Regions from separate parts of the Rahnella sp. BCC 1045 genome, predicted to be linked through region 1. Evidence: predicted binding sites of a transcription regulator. Region 1 holds the regulator's gene; each other region holds the start of a gene.
The links. The regulator PhoB, encoded in region 1, activates phosphate uptake and scavenging genes when phosphate is short. The targets are predictions, from matches to a motif close to CTGTCATAAAACTGNCNNAT.
Positions count from the first base shown of each region.

Region 1 (4,245 bases):
CCAGACAAATGGCGTCGAGCAGGGTGGTTTTCCCCGCGCCGGTCGGGCCGGTGATGGCAAATAAACCGTTACTGGCAAACGGCTCAGCGGTGAAGTCGATTTTCCATTCGCCTTCCAGCGAGTTCAGGTTTTTTAATCGCAGGCTGAGAATTTTCATTGTGCGCCGTCCTCCGCATTCTGACCGCTGGTGATCTGTTCAACGACCTGCGCAAACAGCGTGCGCATCCGCGCCTGACGCGGCTCATCAGGATCCGGTTCCAGCGCCAGACGTCGTTCAAACACGTCACTGACGCTCAGCTCGCTCAGCGTTTCCTTTTCCTGCTGCTCAATACTGTGGATGCGCTGTTCTTTGCTGCGGCGCAGCAGAACGACTTCCACCGGCAAATCTGCGGTCAGCGTCTGAATACGCCGCTGGATATCGCTGAGATAATCCTGCGTGGCGACTTCGATATCCAGCCAGACCGGCTTTTGCATATCGCCGCCTGCAAACTGCGCCAGCTGTTTTTCGATTTCAGCCAGCGAACCTTTGATGATCTGCATGGGCTGGAAAACCGGGATTTCCAGCGTGTCGATGGCGTTAAGCGTTGCGCCGTCGAAATTGAGTAAGTACACACTTTTGGCTTTGCTCAGTTCGTCAAAACTCAGGGCAATCGGCGAGCCGCTGTAACGGATATGTTCGGTTTTTGCGACGCACTGGGCGCGGTGAATATGCCCGAGCGCCACGTAATCTACCGGCGGAAATGCCTGGGCCGGGAAGGCGTCGAGCGTGCCTATATAGATGTCGCGCACGGAGTCAGACGTGCTGACGCCGACGGTGGTCAGATGGCCGGTAGCGATAATGGGCAACGGCATACCAAGTTTCTGACGCTTCGCCAGTGCGGCCTGATATAGCGCGTCATAATGCGCCGCAATGGCTTCCTGCAACGCGAGCTGTTTGTCGCTGCCGGATTGTCCGGCCTGACTGGCGAGCAAATCGCGCGGACGTAAAAACGGGATAGCACAAAGCACCGCGCCCGGTTTTCCGTCACGCTGGTTTAACACTAAAATCTGTTCAGAGAGGTCTTCACCGACGGTGGCAATCACCCGCGTATTCAGGCACGAAAGCAGTTCGCGGGATTCATTGAGGGTGGCGACGGAATCGTGATTCCCGGCCAGCACCACCAGCTGACAGCCGGTTTGTTGTAATTCCACCACGAAGCGGTTGTACAACTCGCGGGCGTAACTGGGCGGCGAACCGGTATCAAAGATGTCCCCGGCGACAATGACGGCGTCCACCTGATGCTGCTGCACCTGACCGGTCAGCCAGCGCAAAAATGCCTGATGTTCAGCGGCGCGGCTTTTGGTAAAAAAGTACTGGCCGAGGTGCCAGTCGGAGGTGTGGATCAGGCGCATGAGACTCCCGTGTGAACCCTGTATGACGACAATGGTGCAAAGTATAAACGTCGGCGGGGGAACCTGTCCCCGATAAATCAGACCAATTTCAGCAGGATGGCGGGAATTTATCTGTCATATTTGCCTTAAATGAACCATCATTTTCATTCATAAATCTGTCACAAAACTGACGCATAATGGCGCCCGCAATCAAATAAAAGATCGCTAACCTATTGGCAGGACCTACGATGGCTAGACGTATATTGGTGGTTGAAGACGAAGCTCCAATCCGTGAAATGGTGTGTTTTGTACTGGAACAGAATGGATATCAGGCAGTAGAAGCTGAAGATTTTGATTCAGCGATTGGCCAGTTAGTGGAACCTTACCCAGAACTGATCCTGCTCGACTGGATGCTACCCGGCGGTTCCGGTATTCAGTTTATTAAGCACCTTAAACGTGAAGCACTGACCCGCGAAATTCCGGTGATGATGCTGACCGCTCGCGGTGAAGAAGAAGATCGGGTGCGCGGCCTGGAAGTCGGTGCCGATGATTACATCACTAAACCGTTTTCACCAAAAGAACTGGTTGCCCGTATTAAAGCGGTGATGCGCCGGATTTCGCCAATGGCGGTCGAAGAAGTGATCGACATGCAGGGGCTCAGTCTGGATCCGTCGTCTCACCGGGTGATGGCCAACGAGCAGGCGCTCGATATGGGGCCGACCGAATTTAAGTTGTTACACTTCTTTATGACCCATTCCGAACGCGTTTACAGCAGAGAACAGTTGCTCAATAACGTGTGGGGCACTAACGTTTATGTGGAAGATCGCACGGTAGACGTGCATATTCGTCGTTTGCGTAAAGCGCTGGAAACCAGTGGACATGACAGAATGATCCAGACTGTTCGTGGTACCGGATATCGTTTCTCAACGCGTTATTGAGTCCCCCACAGCGGAGAACCTGTGTGTTAGAACGTTTGTCATGGAAACGTCTGGCCGGCGAATTTTTTCTCTTTTGTCTGCCAGCCCTGATCCTCGGAATTTTCGTCGGCCATTTCGGCTGGCTCCTCTTTGCGTCGCTGGTCGCGGCGCTGGGCTGGAATTATTACAATCAGCTTAAACTCTCTCACTGGCTGTGGCTTGACCGCAGCATCACCCCGCCGAACGGGCGCTGGAGCTGGGAACCGCTGTTTTACGGGCTGAACCAGATGCAGATGCGCAACCGGCGACGTCGTCGTGAATTAGGTCAGTTGATCAAACGTTTCCGCAGCGGTGCCGAATCGCTGCCGGATGCGGTGGTTCTGGCGACGGAAGAAGGCAATATCTTCTGGTGTAACGGACTGGCGCAGGATCTGCTTGGTTTCCGCTGGCCGGAAGATAACGGCCAGCATATTTTTAACCTGCTGCGTTATCCGGAATTCCGCACCTGGATCCAGACCCGTGACTTCAGCCGTGCCCTGAATCTGCAACTCAATAATGAACATTACGTCGAGTTTCGCGTGATGCCGTATTCCGAGGGGCAGCTTCTGATGGTGGCGCGTGACGTCACGCAAATGCGTCAGCTCGAAGGCGCGCGACGTAACTTCTTTGCCAACGTCAGCCATGAACTTCGCACGCCGCTCACTGTGTTGCAGGGGTATCTGGAAATGATGGAAGACGCCAAGCTGGAAGAGCCGTTCCGCACCAAAGCGCTGGATACGATGCAGGAGCAGACGAGGCGCATGGACGGGCTGGTGAAGCAGCTTCTGACCCTGTCGAAAATCGAAGCATCCGCCAATATCGATATGCACGAGAAGGTCGATATTCCGGTGATGCTCAGCATGCTTGAGCGGGAAGTGCAGACGTTAAGCGGCGGGAAACATGAAGTGGTGTTTCGCGTAAACGAAAAGCTGAAAGTCTTTGGCAATGAAGATCAGCTGCGCAGTGCGGTGTCGAATCTGGTGTATAACGCCGTGAATCACACCCCGCCGGGCACGCGGATTGAAGTCAGCTGGCAGCAAATTCAACATGGCGCGCAGTTTCAGATAAGTGACAACGGGCCGGGCATTGCGCCGCAGCACTTACCGCGTCTGACCGAACGTTTTTACCGTGTGGATAAGGCGCGCTCACGCCAGACCGGCGGCAGCGGACTGGGGCTCGCCATCGTAAAACATGCGCTCAGCCACCATAATTCGAAACTCGAAGTTCTCAGCGAAGTCGGCGTCGGCACGCGGTTTATGTTCACGCTGGCACCAAAATTGATTGTTCCTCAGGGTTCAGACTCCCCGGTCACCGTAAAACCTTAATTTCAGCAATTTACGTAAAGTCTGTTATCAGCCGATAGCAGGCTTTTTCATTTCTATTTATGGCGTGATTCTGCCTGATGATCATGAATTTATTTCACGTCCCATGAAAATTCCTCTGTTGTGAGTGAAGAGGCTGCATGACAGTATGGCCTTAAAGCCGTTTAGACATCCAGATGTCTATAAATAACGCAATGTAATTATTTACTTTGTAAATCATTCGCATTCCGCCAGGGGCGTGATGCCTTAAGGAGTTTTCATGCAACGTACTACCCCTCCGTTCCGCGCTGACGTCGTTGGCAGTTTCCTGCGCCCGGCCGCGATCAAAGAAGCCCGCAAACAGTTTCAGGCCGGTGAGATTAATGCAGTACAGCTGCGCGCGGTGGAAGACACTGAAATCCGCCGTGTGGTGGATTTGCAGCGTGAAGCCGGTCTGCAGGTTGTGACGGATGGCGAGTTCCGCCGTGCGTGGTGGCACTTTGACTTCTTCGAAGGCCTGGAAGGGGTGGAAGGTTATGATGCGGTTCAGGGGATCCAGTTCAACGGCGTACAGACGAAAGCGCGCAGTATCAAAGTGGTGAGCAAACTCGGTTTTG
Region 1 covers NZ_JAFMOZ010000143.1:35,085-39,329, reverse strand. The annotation lists gene sbcC (exonuclease subunit SbcC) at 1-157, opposite strand, end outside; gene sbcD (exonuclease subunit SbcD) at 154-1,392, opposite strand; gene phoB (phosphate response regulator transcription factor PhoB) at 1,620-2,309, shown strand; gene phoR (phosphate regulon sensor histidine kinase PhoR) at 2,333-3,652, shown strand; gene J1782_RS23345 (cobalamin-independent methionine synthase II family protein) at 3,909-4,245, shown strand, end outside.

Region 2 (4,245 bases), on a different contig from region 1:
GATTGGAATACGCGTACCGCCTTTACCACCAATGTTGGTCTGGCCGTAAATTTCAGAGGAAGGACGGACTTCCGGCAGCATTTCACGCGGAATATCCAGCGCTTCGAGCATGCGTTCATCCCACTTCAAATCACGGATATTGAACAGCATGGTACGTGATGCGTTGGTGTAATCCGTCACGTGAACGCGTCCCTGAGTCATTTTCCAGACCAGCCAGGTATCCACAGTCCCGAACAGCAGTTCGCCGCGTTTAGCACGTTCACGGGAGCCTTCAACGTTATCGAGGATCCATTTCAGTTTGGTGCCGGAGAAGTACGGGTCAACAACCAGGCCGGTGTTGTGACGGATGTACTCTTCCATCCCGTCTTTTTTCAGCTTTTCGCAGATATCAGCAGTACGACGGCATTGCCACACAATCGCGTTATAAATCGGCTTGCCGGTTTCTTTTTCCCACACGATGGTGGTTTCACGCTGGTTGGTGATACCGATACCGGCGATTTGATCGGAATTGATGTCGGCTTTAGCCAGCACTTCAACCAGTACCGAGCTTTGCGATGACCAGATTTCCATCGGATCGTGCTCAACCCAGCCAGATTTAGGGTAGATCTGGGTAAATTCACGCTGAGAAACGCTGATGATGTTGGCATCGTGATCCAGCACTACTGCGCGTGAGCTGGTCGTACCCTGATCGAGTGCGACAATGTATTTTTTTTCGTGAGTCGTATCTGCTGACATAATTTTCATCCTGCAAATGAGTAAGCTGTGGAACCGTTTAGCCGATCAGGCCTTACGCTGTTTGGTTGGCTGTGACGCTTTGTCAGCCGCTGTTTCGTTAATCTGGTGTGGCAGGTGACGACTAATCAATGCTTTATAGCCGACCGCACCCAGACACGCACCCAGCAGTGGGCCAAAAATCGGTACCAGGAAGTAAGGGATATCTCGGGCGCCGGTGAAGGCCACTTTGCCCCAGCCTGCGAAGTAAGCGAACAGTTTCGGTCCGAAATCACGCGCCGGGTTCAGTGCGAATCCGGTCAGTGGCCCCATGGATGCACCGATAACTGCAATCAGAATACCGATCAGCAGCGGAGCCAGCGGGCCACGTGGCAGGCCGTTGCCGTCATCGGTCAGGCCGAGGATCAGCGACATCAGAACGGCGGTGATCACGGTTTCAACCAGGAACGCCTGCAATACGCTGATGTGCGGGTTTGGATACGTCGAGAAGATACCGGCAAGGCTCAGACTGTCTACGCTGCCGCGTACCATGTTGTGAGTTTGCTCGAAATCGTAGAACAGATTGTAGTAAAGGCCGTAAACCAGCGCGGCGGCACAGAAGGCGCCTGCGACCTGCGCGATGATGTAAGGCAGAACTTTGCGTCCTTCAAAGTTTGCAAACAAACATAGCGCGACGGTGACAGCCGGGTTCAGGTGTGCGCCTGAGATCGCCGCAGTCAGGTAAATGGCCATGGCCACACCGAAACCCCAGACGATACTGATTTCCCACTGGCCAAAGGATGCTCCGGCAAGCTTCAATGCAGCAACACAGCCTGCACCGAAGAAAATGATAAGCCCGGTACCCAGAAACTCAGCGATGCACTGACCTTTTAATGTGGAACTCATGGTTTGGCTCATAGTTTGATCCTGCTAAGGATGATGTTAATGATTGGTTATAGTTTTTCTGTTATGTCGTACGTGAACGTAATCGGATTTTGACGTTCATCATTAAATGAGAACGTAATGTGAATTTATCGTTAACGAGCATAAACGAGAAATAGCGAAATCAAATTTTGTGTGTCGTGTCATAAAAATGAGCGATTTCGCGTATTCGCAGGCCATCACGCGCGGGAAAAAGGCCACGATTTAACAATTTTTGGGCCGCGTCGGTTGAAACGAACATAACAACAGGCCTGATAAGGTTATTCGGTATTAACGGGGATTTCTGGTGAGTGACGCTGCTTTTTAAGCATTTCCTGATACCCGGCGCCGTAAAATTGCAACAGACTGCGTGCAGGAAGGGGTTCTTGCTAGACAGGGCAAAGCTGGCTACATACAATCACCCGGTAAGACACCCGCTGGTTTTACAAGACTTTGGCGCAATTCAGACCCGGATTTGGTTTGTATTCGTTATCAAAATCGACGGAGTGCAGGAATTCTTGAGCCGTGTCCGGATGATGCGGCAGAACATAAGATGTGCGCCTTGCGAACATAAGGGGACCGAAAAATGTCATTTGAAGTATTTGAGAAATTAGAAGCTAAAGTTCAGCAAGCGATCGATACCATTACTCTTTTGCAGATGGAAATCGAAGAACTGAAAGAACAAAACAATACCCTGTCTCAGGAAGTTCAGCAGGCGAGTGGTAATCATGAATCGCTGGTGCGTGAAAATGCACAGTTGAAAGAAGAACAGCACGTGTGGCAGGACCGTCTGCGTGCATTGCTGGGAAAAATGGAAGAAGTCTGATGACTTCGGCCTGAAAATAAAAAAGGACGCCACGGCGTCCTTTTTTGTTGCTGAAAGCGCAAGGTTATTCGATGTCGAGCGGGTCTTCTGACAGCACGATACCGGTGTTGTCGGCATAAAGATGGTCACCGGAGAAGAAGGTGACACCGCCGAAATTGACACGAATGTCGCTTTCGCCAATCCCTTCACTGCCTGCGCCCGCCGGAATCGCTGCCATCGCCTGAATGCCGATATCCAGTTCTTCCAGATCGTCTACCTGACGAACTGCACCGTAAATCACAATCCCTTCCCATTCGTTTTGCAACGCCAGGCGTGCCAGACCGGCATCAAGCAATGCGCGACGAACGGAGCCACCGCCATCGACCAGCAGTACGCGACCACGGCCATTTTCTTCCAGCAAGTCATAAAGCAAGCCATTGTCTTCGAAACACTTCACTGTCGTGATTTGCCCGCCAAATGAAGTACGGCCACCAAAGTTGGAGAACAGGGGTTCGACGACATTCACTTCTTCATGGTAGATGTCGCAAAGTTCGGAAGTATCGTATTTCATAGGATTTCATCTGGTTGCTGCATGAGTGTTCAGTATATCCCTTTCGGACGGATGTTGGCAAAATCATCAATTGTTAAATGTGAAAAGCGGCTCGATAAACGCACATCAGGCCACTTTTATTCAATTGAGTAACAGACCCACCGCAAACAACACGTTAGTCAGTAACGCCGTTTTCACCATATGTTCGAGCAGCGGACGCACTTCCAAAGATGTTTTGGACTTTCTTACGCGGATGACGTGAGTCACCAGCATCGGTACGGCCAGAATAAATAACCAGCCGGTCCAGTGGCGCAAATACACGGCGGAAAAAATGGCCAGGCACAGTGTGGCGGCGGCCAAAATAAACGTGTGATAATTGCGGGCATTCACTGGCCCGAGGCGAACCGCCAGCGTGTTTTTGCCGTTGGCGCGATCGGTTTCGATATCGCGCAAATTGTTGATATTCAGCACCGCCGTCGAGAGCAATCCCGTTGCGGTGGCTGGCAGCATCACAATCCAGTCAAAATATCCCGCCTGCAAATAGAATGTCCCGGCGACGCTTATCCAGCCAAAGAAAATCAAAACGGAAATATCACCCAGCCCCATATAACCGTAAGGGCGCGTGCCGACGGTATATGTGATGGCCGCGCCAATAGAGAGAAGGCCGAGGATCACAAAGCCCACGACATCACTCGGTTTGTGGCAGGCGACAGCGATAAGCGCGATACCGCACACGAGCGTCAGGGCGATGGTCAGGATAATCGCGCGCTTCATCTGTGCGGCGGTAATCATCCCTTTTTGCATCCCGCGCAACGGCCCGACGCGATCGGGCGTATCACTGCCTTTTTCGGCATCGCCATAATCATTGGCCAGATTAGACAGGATTTGAAGACAACCCGCCGTCAGCAACGCCAGCAGCGCGATGAGCGGATGGAAAACGCCTTGCAGGCTGGCAATCGCCGAACCCATGACAATTGAGGCAAAAGCCAGAGGCAGCGTTTTAGGACGCAGGCTTTCAAGCCATGCGCGGGCAGGCGTGGTCGGGGTGCAGGGAGTCATTGTGCTCATAGGTGATTTCGCTCAGGTGAACAGTCAGTCCGAAATCTAAAAAAAATCAGGGAGGCAAACGCCTCCCTGAAGATCACTTTCGGAACGTATGAGCAAATTATAAGATAAAACGGCTCAGATCTTCATCAGCTACCAGCTGATCAAGGTGGCTTCTAACATAATCTGCATCAATGTTTATGGAGATACCGTT
Region 2 covers NZ_JAFMOZ010000127.1:79,209-83,453, forward strand. The annotation lists gene glpK (glycerol kinase GlpK) at 1-735, opposite strand, end outside; gene J1782_RS13305 (MIP/aquaporin family protein) at 781-1,629, opposite strand; gene zapB (septal ring assembly protein ZapB) at 2,219-2,458, shown strand; gene rraA (ribonuclease E activity regulator RraA) at 2,523-3,008, opposite strand; gene J1782_RS13320 (1,4-dihydroxy-2-naphthoate polyprenyltransferase) at 3,129-4,055, opposite strand; gene hslU (HslU--HslV peptidase ATPase subunit) at 4,153-4,245, opposite strand, start outside.
Region 2: J1782_RS13305 (MIP/aquaporin family protein) is a predicted target of PhoB. The motif match lies at 1,794-1,813, and genes of this name have one in related genera.

Region 3 (4,245 bases), on a different contig from region 1:
ATGGCCGAGTGCCGCATGGGCAACCCTGAACGGTTGTGTACCGATATCGGGCCGGTGATCGACGCCGAAGCCAAAGCCGGTATCGAGAAACACATCGATGCCATGCGCGCCAAAGGCCGCACGGTGTATCAGGCCACGCAGGAATTTGCCGCCGATCAGCAGGAATGGACGCGCGGAACCTTCATCAAACCGACGCTTATCGAGCTGGAAAGCTTCGATGAAATGAAGAAAGAAATCTTCGGCCCGGTACTCCATGTGGTGCGTTATGCCCGTCAGGATCTGGATAAGCTGATCGGTCAGATTAATGCCGCCGGTTACGGCCTGACGCTGGGGATCCATACCCGCATCGACGAAACCATCCACCGCGTGACGCAGCAGGCGCACGTCGGCAACATGTACGTGAACCGCAACATGGTCGGCGCTGTCGTGGGTGTGCAGCCGTTTGGCGGTGAAGGCTTATCCGGAACCGGCCCGAAAGCCGGTGGTCCGCTGTACCTGTACCGCCTGCTGAGCAGCCGCCCGCAGGACGCCGTGCAGCAAACGTTATTGCGTCAGGATCGCGAACTGCCGCTGGACACGTCTGTACGCGAAGCGTTACTGGCACCGCACCGCGCGTTGCAACAATGGGCGACGGAGCAGAAACATCGCGAAGACCTGATTGCCGTGTGCGAGCGCTTCGCACAAACCAGTCAGGGCGGCACTTTGCGTACCCTGCCGGGGCCAACCGGGGAACGTAACACTTACGCATTATTGCCGCGTGAGCGCGTTCTGGCGTTGTCAGACAATCAGGATGATGCGCTGACCCAGCTCGCCGCCGTCACCGCGACCGGTTGCCGTATTCTCTGGCCGGATGCGCCGTTACAGCGCGAACTGTTCAGCCAGTTACCGGAAGCGGTACAGGAACGTGTCGATTTCGCCAAAGACTGGCAGAACGAGGCACCGGTATTTGACGCGGTGATTTATCACGGCGACGCCGATCAGCTCCGCGAACTTTGTCAGCTTATCGCCAAGCGCCCTGGCGCGATTATTTCAGTACAAGGGTTTGCGCGCGGCGAAGATAACATCCTGCTGGAGCGTCTGTTGCATGAGCGTTCACTGAGTGTGAATACCGCGGCAGCGGGCGGGAATGCGAGTCTGATGACAATCGGGTGATAGATTGCAGAAGCCGCTGCAATTGGGCGGCTTTTCACTTGCAGTGAGGCACCAGGACTCTGACCGGGGAAGTTTCGGTTTTTCAATAACTGTGTTCACTTAACCTGCTGCGTCGAAACCGACCAAAGAGGCCCAGGACGGGGCCTCTTTGGAATCTCCGCGTCTTTCTAACAGCGCTATCGCTCGCTGGCTATGTTTCAGTAACACCCGTTATTGCCGCAAACGTTGCCGCTGCGCGGTGCTCTCATTTCAGGCTCGAACCGGCTCGGAAAAAGACTCTCGCTGTTTCTCACCGTTCATTCGACGTCGTTTTGAAAGCGGCCAATGGCTATGTAATTCGGAAGATAGATGCATGCTGATTTTGAATTGAAAAAGCCTCCAGCCGCTTTCGGAAAGCTTGCCGAGCGAAGTGTTTCGAGACCTGTGGCTCGAAACCGAGTGAGGGTACCGCGTAGCGGCAAGTTTTCGCGGCAATAGCGCTGGCCCCTGAAACATAGCCAGCGAGCGATAGCGCGCTGTTAGCAAGACGCGGAGATTCCAAAGAGGCCCCCTCCTGGGCCTCTTTGGTCGGTTTCGACGCAGCAGGTTAAGTGAACACAGTTATTGAAAAACCGAAACTTTCCCGGTCATAGTTACAGCCCCTCACTGCAAGTGAAAAACCGAAACTTCCCCGGTCATAGTCCCAGCCCCTCACTGCAAGTAAAAAAACCGAAACTTTCCTGGTCCTGTAACCGAAAGCCGCCATGTGCGCGGCTTCTGCACAAGGAAACACCTCGATCATATTCGAACTGCCTATCAGCAGACTGAATTGTCATTAAAACGTCATAACTCTGACTTAACCTACCGGTAACAAAATACAACAATCTGTGTTTTTTTATTTCTGACGGTTTATCAAAAGGAGTTTTGACCATGCAACAACCCCTCTCCCTGCTTGCCCGCGCACTCTCTGCCGCCCTGCTGGTTTCCACATCCGCCAGCGCTTTCGCCGCTGAGCCGGACGCCCTGACAGACCGCGCAGCAAAAGGCGTGCTGACTGAACCGGGTGGCGCTCGTCGTCTGAGCGGTGACCAGACGGCAGCGCTGAAAGCTTCGCTTTCGGATAAAACGGTGAAGAACGTAATCCTGCTGATTGGCGACGGAATGGGCGATTCTGAAATCACTTCCGCACGAAATTATGCAGAAGGCGCAGGCGGTTATTTCAAAGGCATCGATGCCCTGCCGCTGACCGGTCAGTACACGCATTATTCTCTGGATAAAAAGACACAGAAACCAAGCTATGTGACGGATTCCGCCGCCTCAGCCACCGCCTGGACGACCGGCGTAAAAAGCTATAACGGCGCGATCGGGGTGGACGTAAACGGTAAAGATCACCAGACCATTCTCGAGATCGCCAAAGCCGCAGGCAAAGCGACCGGCAACGTCTCGACGGCAGAATTGCAGGACGCCACGCCAGCCGCCCAAATCGCGCATGTCACGTCCCGTAAATGCTATGGCCCGGAAGAAACGGCCGAAAAATGCGCCAGCAACGCGCTGGAAAATGGCGGACGCGGTTCCATCACTGAACAGCTGTTGCAGGCACGCGCCGACGTCACGCTGGGCGGCGGCAAAAAATCCTTCAGTCAGTTGGCGAAAGCCGGCGAATTCAGCGGTAAATCCCTGAAAGACCAGGCGCTGGCGCAGGGTTATGTGTGGGTAGAAAACGCCGACCAGTTGAACGCTATCACACAGGCCGACCAGAAAAAACCGCTGCTGGGCTTATTCGCCGACGGCAACATGCCGGTACGCTGGCAGGGTCCGAAAGCCACGTATCACGGCAATATCGATAAACCTGCCGTCACCTGCGAAGCCAATCCGCAGCGCACCGCAGAGATACCGACGCTGGCGGCGATGACCGGAAAAGCGATCGACCTGCTGAAAACCAATCAAAACGGCTTCTTCCTGCAAGTCGAAGGTGCGTCGATTGATAAGCAAGATCACGCTGCCAACCCTTGCGGTCAGTTTGGTGAGACGGTAGATCTGGATGAAGCGGTGCAGAAAGCCCTTGAATTTGCCCGTCAGGATGGCAATACGCTGGTGATTGTGACCGCCGATCACGCGCATTCCAGCCAGATTATTGAAGCCGACGCCAAAGCCCCCGGCCTCACGCAAACGCTGACCACCAAAGATGGCGCGCCGATGACCATCAGTTACGGGAATTCCGAGGATGACTCGCAGGGTCACACCGGGACTCAGTTGCGGATCGCCGCGTTCGGGCCACACGCCGCGAACGTCGTCGGGCTGACCGACCAGACGGATTTGTTCTATACCATGCGGGAAGCAATGAATATTAAATAAGCAGGAGGCCGCTGCTTTGGCGGCTCAAAGCCATTGTGTAGGATTGCCATCCAACGTGGCATCAGGTTTTAACTGGATCGAGAAAGTTTCGGTTTTTCAATTGCAGTGATCGCTCAGCGGCTACCGCCGAAACCGAAATTTACCCGGTCAGCTGTCAGCCCTCACTGCAAGTGAGAAACCTAAATCTTCCCGATCCAGTGACTGAAAGCCGCCTTGTGCAGCGGCTTGTGCACAAAACTGAATCTAGTGCGCCAGAAACTTCTCAAGGAACTGTTTCGTCCTCGCATGCTGCGGGTTCGAGAATAGCGCCTTCGCAGGCCCCTGCTCTACGATCTTCCCCTGATCCATAAAGATCGCTCTGTCCGCAACATCGCGCGCAAAGCTCATCTCGTGGGTCACGATGACCATGGTGCGGTGCTCGAGCGCCAGCGCGCGGATGGTGTTGAGCACTTCGCCGACCAGTTCCGGGTCGAGGGCAGAGGTCGGTTCGTCGAACAGGATCACTTCCGGGCTCATCGCCAGCGCGCGGGCAATCGCTACGCGTTGTTGCTGACCGCCGGAAAGGCGACGCGGGTAAGCGTTTTCCTTGCCGCTTAATCCGACTTTTTCCAGCAGCTGACGCGCCGTCGCGATGGCTTTCGCCTTCGGTTCGCCCTTCACAATCACCGGGCCTTCAATAATGTTTTCGAGCACAGAACGGTGCGGGAACAGGTTGAAGTTCTGGAACACAAAGCCCACCTGCTGACGCAGTTCGCGGAC
Region 3 covers NZ_JAFMOZ010000137.1:125,900-130,144, reverse strand. The annotation lists gene putA (trifunctional transcriptional regulator/proline dehydrogenase/L-glutamate gamma-semialdehyde dehydrogenase) at 1-1,152, shown strand, start outside; gene phoA (alkaline phosphatase) at 2,062-3,486, shown strand; gene tcyN (L-cystine ABC transporter ATP-binding protein TcyN) at 3,730-4,245, opposite strand, start outside.
Region 3: phoA (alkaline phosphatase) is a predicted target of PhoB. The motif match lies at 1,961-1,980, and genes of this name have one in related genera.